DNA from 4 places in the Pseudoxanthomonas daejeonensis genome. Region 1 is predicted to be linked to each of the others. Evidence: predicted binding sites of a transcription regulator. Region 1 holds the regulator's gene; each other region holds the start of a gene.
What was found. The regulator FliA, encoded in region 1, starts transcription of late flagellar genes. The targets are predictions, from matches to a motif close to TAAAGTTTNNCNNNCNNNGGCCGATAA.

Region 1 (4,240 bases):
CTCGCTGTCCATCGTCAGAGCCCCAGGTCTGCCAGCAGGGCGTCGGCATCGACCTGCGAGACCGCGTGGCGGTCCAGGCCGGCGACCGCCGGCCCGGCAAGTCCGGAACCCTCGTGTTCGCTTTCCTTCGGCGGCAGGCCGAGCGCGCCGAAGCCTTCGTGCACGGTGCGCACGATGCCGGCGACGCGGCGGATGATCTGCCCGGTCAGGTCCTGGTAGCTCTGGGTCAAGCCGATCTCGGTGAGGTTGTGGCGGATCCGGTCCAGCACTTCGTCCTGGCGCGCGGAGACGCCTTCGATGCGCAGGTCCTCGACCAGGTCGCGGCACTGGTCGGCCAGGTCCAGGGTGCGATGGGTCGCCTGCTCGGTGACCGTGACCACGTGGTCCAGGCGCGCGCAGGCATCGTCCAGTTCGGCGGCCTTGGCGTCCTCGCCGGGGATCTGCGGCAACTCGCCCAGCGCCTGGCTCAGCTCGCGGGCCAGGCGGCCCAGGCCCTGCACCAGCGGCCGGGTGCGTGCCGAGGCGAGGGCGTCGATCACCGCGCGCATGGCGGTCTCGTCGCCGCGCTCCAGCGCGTCGAGGGCCTCGTGCAGGCGCTGGATCAGCGCAATGCGCTCGGGCGAGGTGCAGGCATTCATGCGGTGGCTGCCAGGCGCTCGAAGATCTTGCCGAGCTTCTCTTCCAGGGTCTGCGCGGTGAACGGCTTGATGATGTAGCCGTTCACGCCGTTCTGCGCGGCCTCGATGATCTGCTCGCGCTTGGCTTCGGCGGTGACCATCAGCACCGGCAGGGTCTTGAGCTTGTCGTCGGCGCGGATCGCGCGCAGCAACTCGATGCCGGTCATGCCCGGCATGTTCCAGTCGGTGACCACGAAGTCGAACGGGGCCGAGCGCAACGCGGCCAGTGCCGTGTGGCCGTCGTCGGCCTCGGCGGTATTGCTGTAGCCCAGGTCGTTGAGCAGGTTCTTGACGATGCGGCGCATCGTCGAGAAATCGTCAACGATCAGGATGCGCATGTTCTTGTTCACTTCGTGCTCCGGTTCTTGGGTGGTGCGTGCAACTGCGTGCGGTGCGGGATTGCGTTCATCGCGATGGCGGCCTATGCGTCTTCCAGGCCGGCGTCGCGCGATTCGTACTGGGACAGGCGGCCACGCAGGCGCAGCACGGCCTGGCCGTGGATCTGGCACACCCGCGATTCGCTGACCCCGAGCACCGCGCCGATCTCCTTGAGGTTCAGCTCCTGCTCGTAGTACAGCGACAGCACCAGCTGTTCGCGCTCGGGCAACTGGCCGATGGCCTCGGCCAGCTCGCGGCCGAAATCACCGCGTTCGAGGTTTTGCTGCGGATTGAGGCCACCGCTGTGCAGGGTCACTTCGCCGTGGTCTTCCACGTGCGAGTCCAGGCTGAGCACCTGGCCGCGCGAGGCGTCCTCGAGCAGGCGCATGTACTCGGGCAGCGGCATTTCCAGTCGCGCGGCGACTTCCTGCGGCGTGGCTGCACGGCCGGTGGCCTGCTCGAGCTGGCGCATCGCGGCGGCCGCGTCGCGGGCGCGACGGTGCACCGAGCGCGGGACCCAGTCGCCACGGCGGATCTCGTCGATCATCGAGCCGCGGATGCGGATCGAGGCGTAGGTCTCGAACGAGGCCCCCTGGTCGGGGTCATAGCTGCGCGAGGCCTCGATCAGGCCGATCATGCCGGCCTGGATCAGGTCGTCGACCTCGACGCTGGCCGGCAGGCGCGCGGCCATGTGGTGGGCGATGCGGCGCACCAGCTCGGCGTGGCGGGCGACGGCGTCATCGGCGGTGGAGCGCTGGACGGCGCGGTATTCGGCGAGCGCGTTCATGCCGTCGCTCCCTGGCCGAGCCTTTGCTGGATCAGCCTGTCCACGAAGAATTCGATGTTGCCGCGCGGTGCCGCCGGCGCATCCCAGCGGGCGGCGCGGCGGGCGATCTCGGCGATCGCGCGGGCCGAGGGGCTGGCCGGGTAGGCGGTGGCGACGGCCTGCTGGCGCTGCACGGCCATGCGCAGCCAGTCGCACTGCGGGACGGCGCCGAGGAAGTTCAGCGACACGTCGCCGAGGAAGCGCTCGCACACGCGCGCGAGCTTGTCGTACAGGCCGCGGCCCTCGGCCGGGCTGCGCACCATGTTCGCCACCACCTGCATGCGGTTCACGCCGCGCTCGTGGGCGAGCACCTTGATCAGGGCGTAGGCGTCGGTGATCGATGCGGGTTCGTCGCAGACCACCACCACCGCGTCCTGCGCGGCCTGGCAGAAGGTCAGCACGCTGTCGGTGATGCCGGCGGCGGTATCGACGATGAGGATGTCCAGGTCGCGCTGCAGGTCGTTGAACACGTTGACCAGGCCCACGTGCTGGGCCGGCTGCAGTTCGGCCATGTGCCGGCGCCCGGAGGCGGCGGGCACCACCAGCATGCCGTTGGGGCCTTCGAGGATCACTTCGTCCAGCTCGCAGCGGCCCGACACCAGGTCGGCGAGGGTGTGCTGCGGCGACAGCCCCAGCAGCACGTCGACGTTGGCCAGGCCCAGGTCGGCGTCGAGCAGCAGCGTGCGCTTGCCCAGCCCGGCCAGCGAGGCGGCCAGGTTGACCGACAGGTTGGTCTTGCCCACGCCGCCCTTGCCGCCGGTGATGGCGATGCTGCGGACGGGAGCGTGACTCGGGTTGGCGGCTGACGGGTTCAAGTTGGCGTACTCACGCGGCGGCATGATCGTGCTCCGGGATATTCGGCTTATCGGCCGCGCGGCGCAGATCTTCAAGGCGAAGAACAATGCTGGCCGCATTGGCGCGGTGGAGGTCGTCGGGAACGCACTGGCCGTCGGTGATCCAGGTCAGCGGCAACTGGTGGTCCACGACCACCGACAGGGCGCTGCCCAGGCGGCCGGTCTCGTCCAGCTTGGTCAGGACCACGCCCTGCGGCTTGGCCGGGCCGAAGCGGCGCACCACTTCGTCCAGGTCGGCGTAATGGGAGTTGGCCGGCAGGACGAGCAACGTGCGCACCTCGCGGGCGGCGCGCAGCCAGTTGAGCTGGCTGGCCAGGGCGCGGTCGCGCTGGCCCAGTCCGGCGGTATCGACCAGCACCAGGCGGTAGTCCTGCAGGCGCTGCAGCAGGGCGATCAGGGCGGCATCGCTGTCGGCTTCGTGCACGGCGATCCCGAGCTGGCGGCCGTAGCTGTAGAGCTGTTCGCGTCCGCCGATGCGCGCGGTATCGGTGGTGACCAGGGCGATGTTGCGGGCGCCATGCTCGGCGGCGAAGCGCGCGGCGAGCTTGGCGATGGTGGTGGTCTTGCCGGCGCCGGTCGGGCCGACCAGGGCGATCACGCCGCCCTGTTCCAGCGGATCGACCGGGCACACCGGCAGCAGGCGCGAGACCAGGCCCAGCATCAGCCCGCGACCGCGGTGGTCGGGCGTGTCGGCCGGCACCTGCATGACGATGTCGCGGGTGATCCCGGCATCGAAGCCATAGTCCTCCATCAGTTCCATCGCCTGCAGGCGCACCGGCGAGCCGCGCAGGCGCTCGTCGGTGAGGCGGTGCATCTCGCGCTCGATCATCTGCCGCATCTGCGCAAGTTCGTCGCGCATGGCGGCGAGCTGTTCGTCGTTTGCCGGGGCCGGCGCGACTGGAACCGCGGTCAGCGTGGCGCCCGCTGCAGGTGCCGGCATGGCGGTGGTTTCGGCCTCGGCGACGGCGGCGGCGTTCTCCGGGGCGGACATCGCGCTGGGAGCCATGTTTGGTGCGGCGGCGGCCAGCGGTGCGTGCATGGCGTTGGCTGCCTGCGCGGTCGGCGTGGTCAGCGCCGCGGCCATCGCCGCGGCGAAATCGGCGGAGGTCGTTCGCGCGGTGGCCGGGACCGGCGCCGGCGGCATGTTGTCCAGGAAGGGATTGGGGCGCGGCGCGGCCGGTCGCGTGGCGACGGCGCGGGCGGCGGCTTCGGCGGTGGCCTCGGCCTCGGCGGCGCGCTGCGCGTCGAACAGCGCCTTCTGCACCGCGTTCTCGTCGTAGTTGCTGGCGGCGACGATCTCCACGCCCTCGTCGGTGCGGCGGTTGGAGAGGATCACCGCGTCCGGGCCATGTTCGGCACGGACCATGCGCAGCGCGGTGCGCATGTCGACGGCTACGAATCGTTTGATCTTCATGACTGCTCCTTACCGCTACCTGTTCACTTCATCGCATCAGCTGATCGTGCCGATCAGCTTGAGCCGCTTGTCTTCCGGCACCTCGGTGTAG
Region 2 (4,240 bases), 130 kb from region 1:
GCTGCTGCCGAGCAACTGCGGTTTCGACGTCGGCTGGAGCAGCCACTTTGCCGCGCGGCATGCCGGTGCCCCGCTCAAGCCGGTCGTGGCTTACCGGCGCGACGCAGCCGGTGTCGAACACGCGCTGCAGGGCGAATGCGTGGCGACATCGACCGGCATCGAGGGCAGCCTGGTCTATGCACTCTCCGTGCCGTTGCGCGATGCCATCGCCCGCGACGGACAGACGACCTTGTGGCTGGACCTCGTACCGGGTCGGACGCTGGAGCGCCTGAGTGCCGACCTGGCCAAACCCCGCAACGGCCGCAGCCTCAGCGAACACCTGCGACGCCAGGCGGGTATCGAGGGCGTCAAGGCCGCGCTACTGCGGGAAGTACTGGACGCCGATGCGCTCGCGGACATGCAACGGATTGCCGCCACGCTCAAGCGCCTGCCACTGGCGCTGCGTCGCCCCCGCCCGATCGACGAAGCGATCAGCAGTGGCGGTGGCGTGCGCCTGGAGGCCCTCGACGAAGGGCTGATGTCGCGGGAGCTGCCCGGCGTGTTCTGCGCCGGCGAGATGCTGGACTGGGAAGCCCCGACCGGCGGCTACCTGCTCACCGCCTGCTTCGCAAGCGGCCAGCGTGCGGGTCTCGCCGCCGCGCGCTGGTGCCGCGAGTCCAGGCAGTAGCTCACGAAGAACCGCCACGGCGCAGCGCGTCACGCTGCTCGCGGCTGATCACTTCCGGTTCGCGCGACGGCCTGCCCTGCCCATCGAAGAACGGCGCACCCGCGCGCCGGCCACGCAGGCGCGACGCGATGACCGGCCCGAAGATGTGCAGGCCGCACAGCAGCAAGCGCAGGGGCGATGACTTGACGGGGGCGGTGGCCGAACCGGTGTTCACGGCGACCCGGTCGCGCGGCCCCAGCGCCGCGTCGAGCGCTGCGGGGACCACGGCCACGCAGGACACCACGCCGGTGTAATACAGCTTCGGATCGCGCGAGGTGTTGGCCAGGGGCGTGCGACAGCAGGCCGCATACCAGCGCAGCAGGCCTTTGGGCCCCATCGACATGCATGCCAGGTGCTCGCTGCCGGCCGTGATGCGCAGCCCGTCCGGAGCGATCGCCACGATATCGGTTCCGCCACGGGAATCCAGCACCCCGGCCTGGCCCAGGAAGCGCGCGAATGCCTGGCAATCGCGGCAGTAGCAGGTGGCGCGGGCGTAGGTGCGGGCCGGATCCAGCTCGCCCCGCACCTGCCCGCAGCGGCAGGCGAGTTCCATGACCATGAATCCTTCTCCCTTGCATGCCCTGCGCCGTGCAGCGCGTCGTTGCGCGCAGGTTACCGCTTGCCGTCGCAGCCGCCGAACACCCCGCGCCGACCGATCCCGGCTCAAGTCCCCCGGACCCATGCCGATACGGGTCCCATGGACATCCTCAGCCTCGTCGGTCTACTGCTCGCACTGGTCGCGCTGGTTGGCGGCAGCATCCTCAAGGGTGCCGGGCTCGGCTCCCTGTGGTCTTCGGCCGCGTTCGTCATCGTCATCGTCGGCACGATCGCGGCGATCTTCGTGCATACGCCGCCGACCGTGTTCAAACGGGCGCTGCGCATCGCCAGCTGGATCCTGAAGCCGCCGGCCGCCGATCGCGAGACGCTGATGGCGCAGATCCTGGAGTGGAGCAACATCGCCCGCCGCCAGGGCCTGCTGGGCCTGGAGCAGCAGGTGGCCGAGCAGGACGACCCGTTCCTGAAGAAGGGCCTGCAGATGCTGGTCGACGGTGTCGAACCCGAACAGATCCGGCACATGCTCGAGATCGACCTGGACGGCCAGGAGCACCAGGACCTTGCCGCCGCCAAGGTGTTCGAGGGCATGGGCATCTATGCGCCGACCCTGGGCATCATCGGCGCGGTGTTCGGCCTGATCGCGGTGATGAAGAACCTCGCCGATCCGAGCAAGCTGGGCCACGGCATCGCCGCCGCGTTCACCGCGACCATCTACGGCATCGCCTCGGCCAACCTGTTCTTCCTGCCGGTGGCCGCCAAGCTCAAGAGCGTGATCGCCCGCCGCACCGGCGAGCGCGAGATGATCATCGAGGGAATCATCGCCATCGCCCAGGGCGAGAATCCGCGCAACATCGAATCCAAGCTCGCCGGCTTCCTGCACTGAGGCCCGACGTCGATGGCCCGGAGGAAGAAGCACGAGGAACACGGCAACCACGAGGCCTGGGCGATCCCCTACGCCGACCTGATGACGTTGCTGCTGGCCTTCTTCGTGGTCATGTATGCGATTTCCTCGCTCAACGAGGGCAAGTACCGGGTCATGGCCGACGCGTTGAACGCGGCGTTCGGCGGCGCACCCCGCACGATCAACCCGGTGCACGTGGGCAACCAGCAACTGCAGGGCGCCGACTTCGACCGGCCATCGCCGATGAAGTCCGGCGCCAAGCAGGGCCCGTCCGCACCCTCGCCCGCACCCAACCCCACCCTGCTGCCTTCGCTGGCCTCGCACCTGCGCACCGGCCAGCCGATGGACGTGGCCAACGCCGACGCCGTGCGCCGGGCGCGGCGCCAGCTGGGCGACATCGCCACCCAGATGGAAAGCGCGCTGGCCTCGCTGGTCGAAGCCAAGCTGATCACGATCAAGCGTTCGGACCTGTGGCTGGAAGTGGAGATCAACAGCGACATCCTGTTCGACACCGGCTCGGCGAGCCTGGACCTGTCCGCGCGCGGCGTGCTGGCCAAGCTGGCCGCCGTGCTGCACGACACGCCCAACCCGGTGCGGGTGGAGGGCTACACCGACAACCGGCCGATCAATACCGTGCAATTCCCGTCCAACTGGGAACTGTCGGCCGCCCGCGCGGCGAGCGTGGTCCACCTGTTCGCCAGCCAGGGCGTCGCCCAGCCAAGGCTGGCGATGGTCGGCTACGGCGAGTACCGGCCACGCGCGGACAACCAGTCCGAGGAAGGCCGCAACCGCAACCGGCGCGTCGTCCTGATCGTGCTTGCCAGCCCCGACGACGACACCCGGCCGCAGGATGCGGTCAAGACCGTGGCATCGGCGCCGATAACCGCAGTGGCCCCGGCACCCGTCGCGGGCAGCGGCCTGGTGCCGGTGGGCGCCAACCCCTAGGACAAGGACTGAACGATGCGCGTATGGGCGATCGCCAACCAGAAAGGTGGTGTGGGAAAAACCACCTCCACCCTGGCCCTGGGCCGAGGCCTGGCCTTGCGCGGTGAGCGCGTGCTGCTGGTCGACCTGGACCCCCATTCCTCGCTGACCCGCGCGTTCGGCATCCCCGCCGATCCGGCGCCGGAGGGCGTCCTGGAACTGTTCGCCACCCCGCCGCAGCCGCTGGCGGCGCTGGCGCGCCCCAGTGCCATCCCCAACCTGGCCTACGTCTGCGCGCAGACCGCGCTGGCCACGCTGGAACGCCGCAGCGCCAACCAGCCCGGCCTGGGCCTGGCCCTGTCGCAGGCGCTCACGCGCCACGCCGGGCAGCACGATTACGTGCTGCTGGATTGCCCGCCGACGCTGGGATTGCTGATGATCAACGCGCTGGCCGCGGCCGATCGCGTGGTCATCCCGACCCAGGCCGAACCGCTGGCCCTGCACGGGCTGGCGGGCATGCGCCGCACCGCGGAGATGGTCGAGCGCTCGCGCCGGCGCCCGTTGCCGGTGTCGGTCCTGCCCACCCTCTACGACCGCCGCACCCGCGCCGGCCAGGACGCGCTGCGCAAGATGCAGGAAGACCACGGTGAGCGCGTGTGGGAAGACGCGATCCCGGTCGATACGCGGCTGTGCAACGCCGAACAGCTGGTGCAGCCGGTTGGCGAGGAAGGCGGCTATCCGGGTCGCGCGCTGTCCAGCTACCGCCGCGCGCTGGAATGGATCCTGGCCAGCGATGGCGAACAGGCGCTGGAGCGTGCCGCATGATCCCGGCCGCCGCCCTCGACGATTACCTCGACGAACTGCTGGTGCTCGCGCCGGCGGACGAACACAAGCCCATCGAGCCGGCCCCGCTGCCTGTCGCACCGGCACCGGCGCCGCCCCGGCTCGCGCCGATGCCGCCGCGCACGCCAGTCCAGCCGGCACCGATCCCGATCCCGAGGATTGCGGCGGCTCCGGCCGCCTCGCTCGAGCCCGAGGAACCGGTCTCCTCCCACTCCCACCGCCGCGCCGCCGACCGCAGTTCGCGCTGGCTGCGGCTGCGCTGCGCCAACCAGGCCTACGGCCTGGAGCTGCTGAAGGTGCAGGAGGTCGTG
Region 3 (4,240 bases), 1.2 Mb from region 1:
GGCCCGCCAGTGGGCCGCCGCCACGCGGATCCTGCTCGACGACCTGCAGGCGCTGCCCGCTGGCAGCTGGACCGGCATCCGCCATGACGCATTCCTCGCCGCACCCCAGCAGGAGGCATCGCGCCTGTGCGCGTGGGCCGGACTGGAATGGGATCGGGAACTGGGTGCCGAGCTGCCGCTTTCGCGCTACACGCTTACCGCGCCCAGTCCGGACAAGTGGCGGCGACACGAAACCGCCATCGAAGCGCAGCGTTCGATCTGGGAGCCGGTTGCCGCGCGCGCGGAAGCGCTTCTGCGCGGGTGACCGTCGGACCGCAAGCCGGGGTGGGTAGCCTCGGGCCCGATCAGGCCGCCATTGCCGTTGCGTTGAGCGACTCGGCGTAGTCGCGCCACTCGCCCAGGCGCGAAAGCGCGCCGGCACGCGACAGGTAGGCCTCGTCGGGTTCCTCGCCGGCGGCCAGGGCCATGGCCACATGCACCGCACCGGTGACCCAGAAGCTGCGGGTGCTCGAGCGCGCGGGGGTGCGATGGAACGCCACCGCCTCGATGATCGGCATCGGCAGGCCCCACAGGCCCAGCAGGTAGGCACCCGCTTCGGCGTGTCCCGGACGCGTGTCGCCTTCCACGAAGGGCTCGCGTTCGTCGCGCACACCTGGCAGCAGCAGGCCGATGTCGGCCAGCAGCGCGGCGGTGGCGCCGAGTTCGGCGCTGGATTCGGGCAGCATGCGCTTGGCCAGGCGGGTGGCCATCAGCGCGCGCGCCTGGAGCGCGGCGCGATCCACGCCGGCCACGCCGGGCAGCGAGAAGACCTCGCTGGCCAGGACCAGGTCGCGCAGGGTGGCGATGCCCAGCCGGGTGACGGCGGCGCGCAGGTCGGTGATCGTGCGGCCATTGGAGAAGTAGGCCGAGTTGCACAACTGCAGCACCTTGGCCGCGATCGCCGGATCGCCGGACACCAGCTGTGCGATCTGGGCGGCACTGGTGTGCTCGTCGGTCTCCAGGGCATTCATCAGCCGCAGGTAGAGCTGCGGCGGCGAAGGCAGCTGTTCGACCCGGCCGATGCGCTCGCGCAGTTCCGGGTTGTCGAGCAGCTCGCGCAGTTCTTCCAGGCTTCCGATCGATTCCAGCAGCAGTTCGGGTGCCAGCGGGGCGGGCAGGAAGCGGTGGGCCAGGCCGATGATCCGCGCCGGCGGGTTCTGGCCGCCGTCGATGACGGCCACGCGCGAGGCTTCGGCGCGCAGCGTGCGGACCTGGCCGAGCAGGGTGGCCGCGGGCATGTCCGGAAGCGTCGGTGCCACCAGGATCACGTCGACCGGCGCGGCCGAGACGCGCGCCATGGCGGTGCCGGCCTCCGTGCAGCGTTCGACTTCCCAGTCCGCGCCCAGCTCGGAGACCAGCTCGACCAGCGTGGCGGGGAATACGGTGTCATCGCCGACGAACAGAATGCGCACGGAAACCTCCCTGGGGGGCAAGACGGGATTGGCGCGCCCCTACGGATGCCGGACGCTCGTAGGCCGGTATCGGTCGCGGGAACCGGAAGTTGAGCCGGTCGCGGCGGTTCGCTCGCCCCGGCGTGCGGATCTGTGCGCCAGTTCCGCTTTGAGCCGCGAAGCGCAGTGCCGGGTCCGGCGCCGCGTTCGGGATTTGCCGCCAGGCGTCGATCGACAACCTGACGGACCGGCACCGGCGGGCACCGGTGCCGCCAGCCTGGATCAGGCCTTGTCGGCCGCGCGCTGCATCGATTCGCGCAGGATCTGCTTGGCCTCGACGGCGTTGCCCCAGCCATCGAGCTTGACCCACTTGCCCTTCTCCAGGTCCTTGTAGTGCTCGAAGAAGTGGCCGATGCGCTCGAGCCAGTGCGGCGAGACCTGGTCGATATCCTCGACGTGGGCGTAGCCGGAGAACACCTTGGACACGGGCACGGCGAGGATCTTCTCGTCGCCGCCGGCCTCGTCGGTCATCTTCAGCACGCCGACCGGACGGCAGCGGACCACCGAGCCGGGGATCAGCGGCAGCGGCAGCACCACCAGCACGTCGGCCGGATCGCCGTCGCCGCACAGGGTGTTGGGCACGTAGCCGTAGTTGCACGGATAGCGCATCGGCGTGGAGAGGATGCGGTCGACGAAGATCGCGCCGCTTTCCTTGTCCACTTCGTACTTGACCGGCTCGGAGTCCTTCGGGATCTCGATGATGACGTTGATTTCGTCCGGCGGGTTGCGCCCGGAATTGACCTGGTCGAGGCCCATCTGCTGCTCCGTGGAAACTGCGGTTGAAGAGGGCCGGCATTTTACGCCTTTGCCTGTTGCGCCGCACAAAGCCGGGAGCCGGGCGCTCCGGAAACGCGAAGCCCCGGCCAGGCCGGGGCTTCGTTTCCATCAGAATCAATAACTTACAGAAGAGGAACCAGCATCAGCGCGACGATATTGATGATCTTGATCAGCGGGTTGATCGCCGGGCCGGCGGTGTCCTTGTACGGGTCGCCGACCGTGTCGCCGGTGACCGCGGCCTTGTGCGCCTCGCTGCCCTTGCCGCCGAAGTGGCCGTCCTCGATGTACTTCTTGGCGTTGTCCCAGGCGCCGCCGCCGGTGGTCATCGAGATCGCCACGAACAGGCCGGTGACAATCGTGCCGATCAGCAGGCCGCCCAGCGCCTTGGGCCCGAGCAGCAGGCCGACCACGATCGGCACCGCTACCGGCAGCAGCGAAGGCACGATCATTTCCTTGATCGCCGAGCGGGTCAGCATGTCCACCGCGCGGCTGTAGTCCGGCTTGGCCGTGCCCTGCATGATCCCGGGGATCTCGCGGAACTGGCGGCGCACTTCCTCCACCACCGAACCGGCGGCGCGGCCCACCGCTTCCATCGCCATCGCGCCGAACAGGTAGGGGATCAGTCCGCCGATCAGCAGGCCGATGATCACCGTGTGGTCGGACAGGTCGAAGGTGAACACCTCGCCCGGATTGCTGGCCTGCAGGTTGTGGGTGTAATCGGCGAACAGCACCAGCGCGGCCAGTGCGGCCGAACCGATCGCGTAGCCCTTGGTCACCGCCTTGGTGGTGTTGCCGACCGCGTCCAGCGGGTCGGTGACATTGCGCACTTCCGGCGGCAACTCGGCCATCTCGGCGATGCCACCGGCGTTGTCGGTAATCGGCCCGTAGGCGTCCAGCGCCACGATCATGCCGGCCATCGACAGCATGGCGGTGGCGGCGATCGCGATGCCGTACAGGCCTCCGTGCAGGTGGGCGAACCAGATCGCGGCGCACACCGCCACCACCGGCAGTGCGGTCGACTTCATCGACACGCCCAGGCCGGCGATGATGTTGGTGCCATGGCCGGTGGTCGAGGCCTGTGCCACGTGCTTGACCGGCGCGTACTGGGTGCCGGTGTAGTACTCGGTGATCCAGACGATCAGGCCGGTCAGGACCAGGCCGATCAGCGCGCAGACGTACAGGTTGAACGCGCCGTGCGCGTTGTCGGCCATCAGCGAGGTGGTGATCGGCCAGAACGCGATAGCCGCCAGCACGCCGGACACGATCACGCCCTTGTACAGCGCGCCCATGATCGAGCCGCCGGCCTTCACCTTGACGAAGAACGCGCCGATGATCGACGCCACGATCGACACGCCGCCCAGCACCAGCGGGTACAGCACCGCGTTGCGCCCGACCTCGTCGATCATCAGCCCGCCCAGCAGCATGGTCGCGATCACCGTGACCGCGTAGGTCTCGAACAGGTCGGCGGCCATGCCGGCGCAGTCGCCGACGTTGTCGCCGACGTTGTCGGCGATCACCGCCGGGTTGCGCGGGTCGTCCTCGGGGATGCCGGCTTCGACCTTGCCGACCAGGTCGGCGCCCACGTCGGCGCCCTTGGTGAAGATACCGCCGCCCAGGCGGGCGAAGATCGAGATCAGCGACGAGCCGAAGGCCAGGCCGACCAGCGCATGCAGGTTGTCGGCCAACGACAGGCCCAGCCGCTGCAGCACCCAGTAGTAGCCGGCCACGCCGAGCAGGCCCAGTCCGACCACCAGCATCCCGGTGATCGCGCCGCCGCGGAACGCCACGTCCATCGCCGGACCCAGGCCGCGCCGCGCCGCCTCGGCGGTGCGCACGTTGGCCCGCACCGAGACGTTCATGCCGATGTAGCCGGCGGCGCCGGACAGCACCGCGCCGATGGCGAAGCCGATCGCGGTGTACCAGCTGAGGAACACGCCGACCAGCACGAACAGCACGACGCCGGCCACGGCAAT
Region 4 (4,240 bases), 150 kb from region 1:
ATCGGCTGGGTGATCGGCGGATCGGTGCTCGATTCCATCGGCCGCGCCCTGGCGGCAGTCAAGGGGGTGTCCCGCGGCGACCTCGGCGTTCGCACCGGCCACCACGGCCGCGACGAGGTCGGGCAGATGCTCAAGGCCACCGACGAGATGGTGCAGATGCTCGAGCGCTTTTCGCACGAGACCCACGAGATGATCCGGCTGCACGCCGCCGAGGACATCACCCATCGCATGCCCGAGGAATTCCCCGGCGTGTACGGCGAACTGGCCGCCGGCATCAACACGATGATGTTCGAGCACCTGGATGCGATCACCGACGCCATCGCTGTGCTGCGGAAGTACGCCCATGGCGACCTTTCGCACGACGCGCGACGCCTGCCGGGCAGCCGCGCCTTCCTGCACGAGGCCATGGATGCGGCCAAGGCATCCCTGCAGTCGATCAACGTGGAGATCAAGCGGCTGGCGCAGGCCGCGTCGGCCGGCGACTTCAGCATGCGCGGTGACGAGTCCGCCTACCAGTACGACTTCAAGGTCATGGTCCAGGGCCTCAACGCAATGATGGACACCTCCGACCGCAACCTGGGCCAGCTCTCCCACCTGCTGCGCTCCATCGCCGATGGCGACCTGACCACGCGCATGGACGGCGACTTCCACGGCGTGTTCGCCCGCATGCGCGACGACGCCAACGCCACCGTCTCCCAGCTGTCCTCGATCGTCGGCCGCATCCAGCAGGCCTCCGGCGCGATCAACGTCGCTTCCACCGAGATCGCCGCCGGCAACAACGACCTGTCGCGCCGCACCGAGCAGCAGGCCGCCAACCTGGAAGAAACCGCCGCCTCGATGGAGGAGCTCACCTCCACCGTCAAGCAGAACGCCGACCACGCCCGCCAGGCCAACCAGCTGGCCATCGGCGCGGCCTCGGTCGCCTCGCAGGGGGGCCAGGTCGTCGGCCAGGTCGTCACCACCATGACCGACATCCAGGCGTCCTCGCGCAAGATCGCCGACATCATCTCGGTCATCGACGGCATCGCCTTCCAGACCAACATCCTGGCGCTCAATGCGGCGGTCGAGGCGGCCCGTGCCGGCGAACAGGGCCGCGGCTTCGCCGTGGTCGCCACCGAGGTGCGTTCGCTGGCCCAGCGTTCGGCCACCGCGGCCAAGGAGATCAAGTCGCTGATCGAGGACTCCACCAGCAAGGTGTCCGACGGCTCGGCCCTGGCCGAACAGGCCGGCAAGACCATGGACGAGCTGGTCGCCTCGGTGCAGCGGGTGACCGACATCATGTCCGAGATCTCGGCGGCCTCGCAGGAACAGGCCGCCGGCATCGAGCAGGTCAACCAGACCATCGTGCAGATGGACGAGACCACCCAGCAGAATGCGGCGCTGGTGGAAGAAGCCACCGCGGCGGCACGCTCGATGGAAGAACAGGCCGGCGGGCTGGCCCAGGCCATCGCCGTGTTCCGGATCGAGGGCGACGCCGCGGTGGCCCATGCCCCGGCCAGCGCAGCGGTGGCCGTGCCGCTGCCGGCGCGCAAGGCTCCGGCGCGCTCCCCGGCCCCGCGCGCTCCCGCACCGCGCACCGCCGGCAACACCGCACTCAACGAGGCCGACTGGGCCGAGTTCTGAGGCCGGATCGTGCGACACAGGCGAAGCCCCGGTCCAAACCGGGGCTTTGCTCTTTGTAGGAGCGGGCATGACCGCGACACCGAGGGCATCGGAGCCGCGTCGTCGTCGCCTGTGCCAGCGGCGTCGGTGTCGCGGTCATGCCCGCTCCTACAAAAAGGCAGCGCACTAGTAGCCGTGCTGCAGCCACACCGCACGCCCATCAACTTCGGCGGCCTCGCGCCGATATTCAAGGTGACGGGAATCTTCCCGCCCGGCCGTACCGTCCCCCTACCGGACCTCCCATGAGCGCCACGCATCTGCCGCACCCCCCAACGGACCAGCGCGAGTTTCCGTTCTCCGATCGCGACTTCCGCCGGGTCTGCCAGATGATCCATGCCCGTGCCGGCATCGCCCTGGCACCGGGCAAGCGCGACATGGTCTACGGGCGCCTTTCAAGGCGCCTGCGTGCGCTCGGCATGTCCGACTTCGGCCACTACCTGGACCAGCTCGACGCGCATCCGGATGGCGAGGAATGGCAGGCGTTCACCAACGCGCTGACGACCAACCTGACCGCCTTCTTCCGCGAGCCGCACCACTTCGAGCGCCTGCACGCGCAACTGGCCGAATCGGGCGGCGGCCCGCTCAAGCTCTGGTCCTGCGCCGCTTCCACCGGCGAGGAGCCCTACTCGATCGCGATCACCGCCTGCGAGGCGTTCGGCACCCTCACCCCGCCGGTGCGCATCCTGGCCACGGACATCGATACCCAGGTGCTGGCCACCGCGCAGCGCGGCGTGTATCCGCTCGAGCGCATCTCCGGGCTGGACGAAGACACGCGCAGGCGCTACTTCAAGCGCGGCACCGGCCCCAACGAAGGCCGCTGCCGGGTCCATCCTGCGCTGCAGGCCCTGGTCGACTTCCGCCCGTTGAACCTGCTCGACGCGCGCTACGACGTGGGCGGCCCATTCGCGGCGATCTTCTGCCGCAACGTGATGATCTACTTCGACAAGCCGACCCAGCGCGACATCCTTTCGCGGCTGGTGACGCAGATGGACGCCACGAGCCTGCTCTACACCGGGCACTCGGAAAACTACCTGCACGCGGCCGACCTGATCCAGCCTTGCGGTCGCACCCTGTACCGGCGCAATCCGTCCGCGGCGCGCGCATGAGCGGCATCGCGCTTCAGGCCGATACGGTCATGCGCTACAGCGACCCGCAGTTCAAGGTCCCGGCGGCCAAACTGCTGCCGACGCAGTACCTGGTGGTGGACGACGGCACCGCCCTGGTCACCATCCTGGGTTCGTGCGTGGCCGCGTGCATCCGCGACCCGGCGTTGCAACTTGGAGGCATGAACCACTTCCTGCTCCCGGACGGCAATACCGGCGACGGCGCACCGGCGCGCTACGGCAGCTATGCGATGGAAATCCTGATCAACGAATTGCTCAAGCGCGGCGCCAGCCGCAAGCGCCTGGAAGCCAAGGTGTTCGGTGGCGCCAACGTACTCAAGGGCTTCACCAGCAATCCGGTCGGCACCCGCAACGCCGAGTTCGTGCTCGCCTACCTGGACGCCGAGCGCATTCCGGTCGTCGCCGAGGACCTGCGCGGCATCCATCCGCGCAAGGTCTTCTTCTTCCCGCAGACCGGAAAGGTCATGGTCAACCGCCTGCCGCACGCGCACGGCGTCGAAGTCGCGGCCACCGAAACGGCGGTGCGCACGCGCCTTTCGCGCACCCCGGTCAGCGGCGGCGTGGAGCTGTTCTGATGGAGAAGATCAAGGTTCTGGTGGTCGACGATTCGGCGGTCGTCCGGCAGATCCTGACCGAACTGCTCGGCAGCGACCCGGGCATCGAGGTGGTCGGAACCGCCGCCGATCCGCTGCTGGCACGCGAGAAGATCAAGCGCCTCAACCCGGACGTGCTGACCCTGGACGTGGAGATGCCGCGCATGGATGGCCTGGCGTTCCTCGAGAACATCATGCGCCTGCGGCCGATGCCGGTACTGATGGTGTCTTCGCTGACCGAGCGCGGCGCCGAGATCACGCTGCAGGCGCTGGCCCTGGGTGCGGTCGACTTCGTCACCAAGCCGAAACTCGACGTGGCGCGCGGCCTGGGCGAATACGCCAACGAGATGATCGCCAAGGTCAAGGCCGCCGCGCGTGCGCGCGTGCAGGGACTGGCACGGCCCGCGATGCGGCTGGAGCCCGCTGCCACTGCGCGTCCGGCCACTCCGACCGCGGCGCGTTTCCGCACCACCGATCGGTTGATCGCGATCGGCGCCTCCGCCGGCGGCACCGAGGCCATCCGCGTCGTGCTCGAACAGATGCCACCGGATGCGCCGGCGATCGTGCTGACCCAGCACATCCCCGGCGGCTTCAGCCGCGCGTTCGTCGAACGGCTCGACCGCCACTCGCAGATGCTGGTGCGCGAAGCCAGTGATGGCGAAGCGGTCCTGCCCGGCCACGCCTACCTGCCGCCCGGAGACCGCCACCTGCGGGTGATCCGCGACGGTGCCCGCTGGCGCTGCCGGATCGACGATGGTCCACCGGTCAACCGGCACCGGCCAGCGGTCGACGTGCTGTTCCGCTCGGTCGCGCAGAGCGCCGGCGCCAATGCCGTGGGCGCGATCCTCACCGGAATGGGAG

Region 2: the regulator FliA is predicted to act here: its motif matches at 1,370-1,396, upstream of MNQ95_RS14750 (flagellar motor protein).
Region 3: the regulator FliA is predicted to act here: its motif matches at 1,518-1,544, upstream of MNQ95_RS03830 (HDOD domain-containing protein).
Region 4: the regulator FliA is predicted to act here: its motif matches at 1,823-1,849, upstream of MNQ95_RS14815 (CheR family methyltransferase).

What each region holds. Positions count from the first base shown of each region.
Region 1 is NZ_CP093331.1:3,150,743-3,154,982, forward strand. Features, by position in the region: gene MNQ95_RS14145 (protein phosphatase CheZ) at 15-638, opposite strand; gene cheY (chemotaxis response regulator CheY) at 635-1,027, opposite strand; gene MNQ95_RS14155 (RNA polymerase sigma factor FliA) at 1,099-1,842, opposite strand; gene MNQ95_RS14160 (P-loop NTPase) at 1,839-2,720, opposite strand; gene flhF (flagellar biosynthesis GTPase FlhF) at 2,707-4,149, opposite strand; gene flhA (flagellar biosynthesis protein FlhA) at 4,186-4,240, opposite strand, start outside.
Region 2 is NZ_CP093331.1:3,284,451-3,288,690, forward strand. Features, by position in the region: gene MNQ95_RS14740 (TIGR03862 family flavoprotein) at 1-667, shown strand, start outside; gene MNQ95_RS14745 (DUF6151 family protein) at 669-1,259, opposite strand; gene MNQ95_RS14750 (flagellar motor protein) at 1,404-2,144, shown strand; gene motD (flagellar motor protein MotD) at 2,157-3,107, shown strand; gene MNQ95_RS14760 (ParA family protein) at 3,123-3,911, shown strand; gene MNQ95_RS14765 (chemotaxis protein CheW) at 3,908-4,240, shown strand, end outside.
Region 3 is NZ_CP093331.1:821,043-825,282, reverse strand. Features, by position in the region: gene MNQ95_RS03835 (sulfotransferase) at 1-304, shown strand, start outside; gene MNQ95_RS03830 (HDOD domain-containing protein) at 345-1,451, opposite strand; gene ppa (inorganic diphosphatase) at 1,713-2,246, opposite strand; gene MNQ95_RS03820 (sodium-translocating pyrophosphatase) at 2,390-4,240, opposite strand, start outside.
Region 4 is NZ_CP093331.1:3,299,527-3,303,766, forward strand. Features, by position in the region: gene MNQ95_RS14810 (methyl-accepting chemotaxis protein) at 1-1,623, shown strand, start outside; gene MNQ95_RS14815 (CheR family methyltransferase) at 1,905-2,768, shown strand; gene cheD (chemoreceptor glutamine deamidase CheD) at 2,765-3,361, shown strand; gene MNQ95_RS14825 (protein-glutamate methylesterase/protein-glutamine glutaminase) at 3,361-4,240, shown strand, end outside.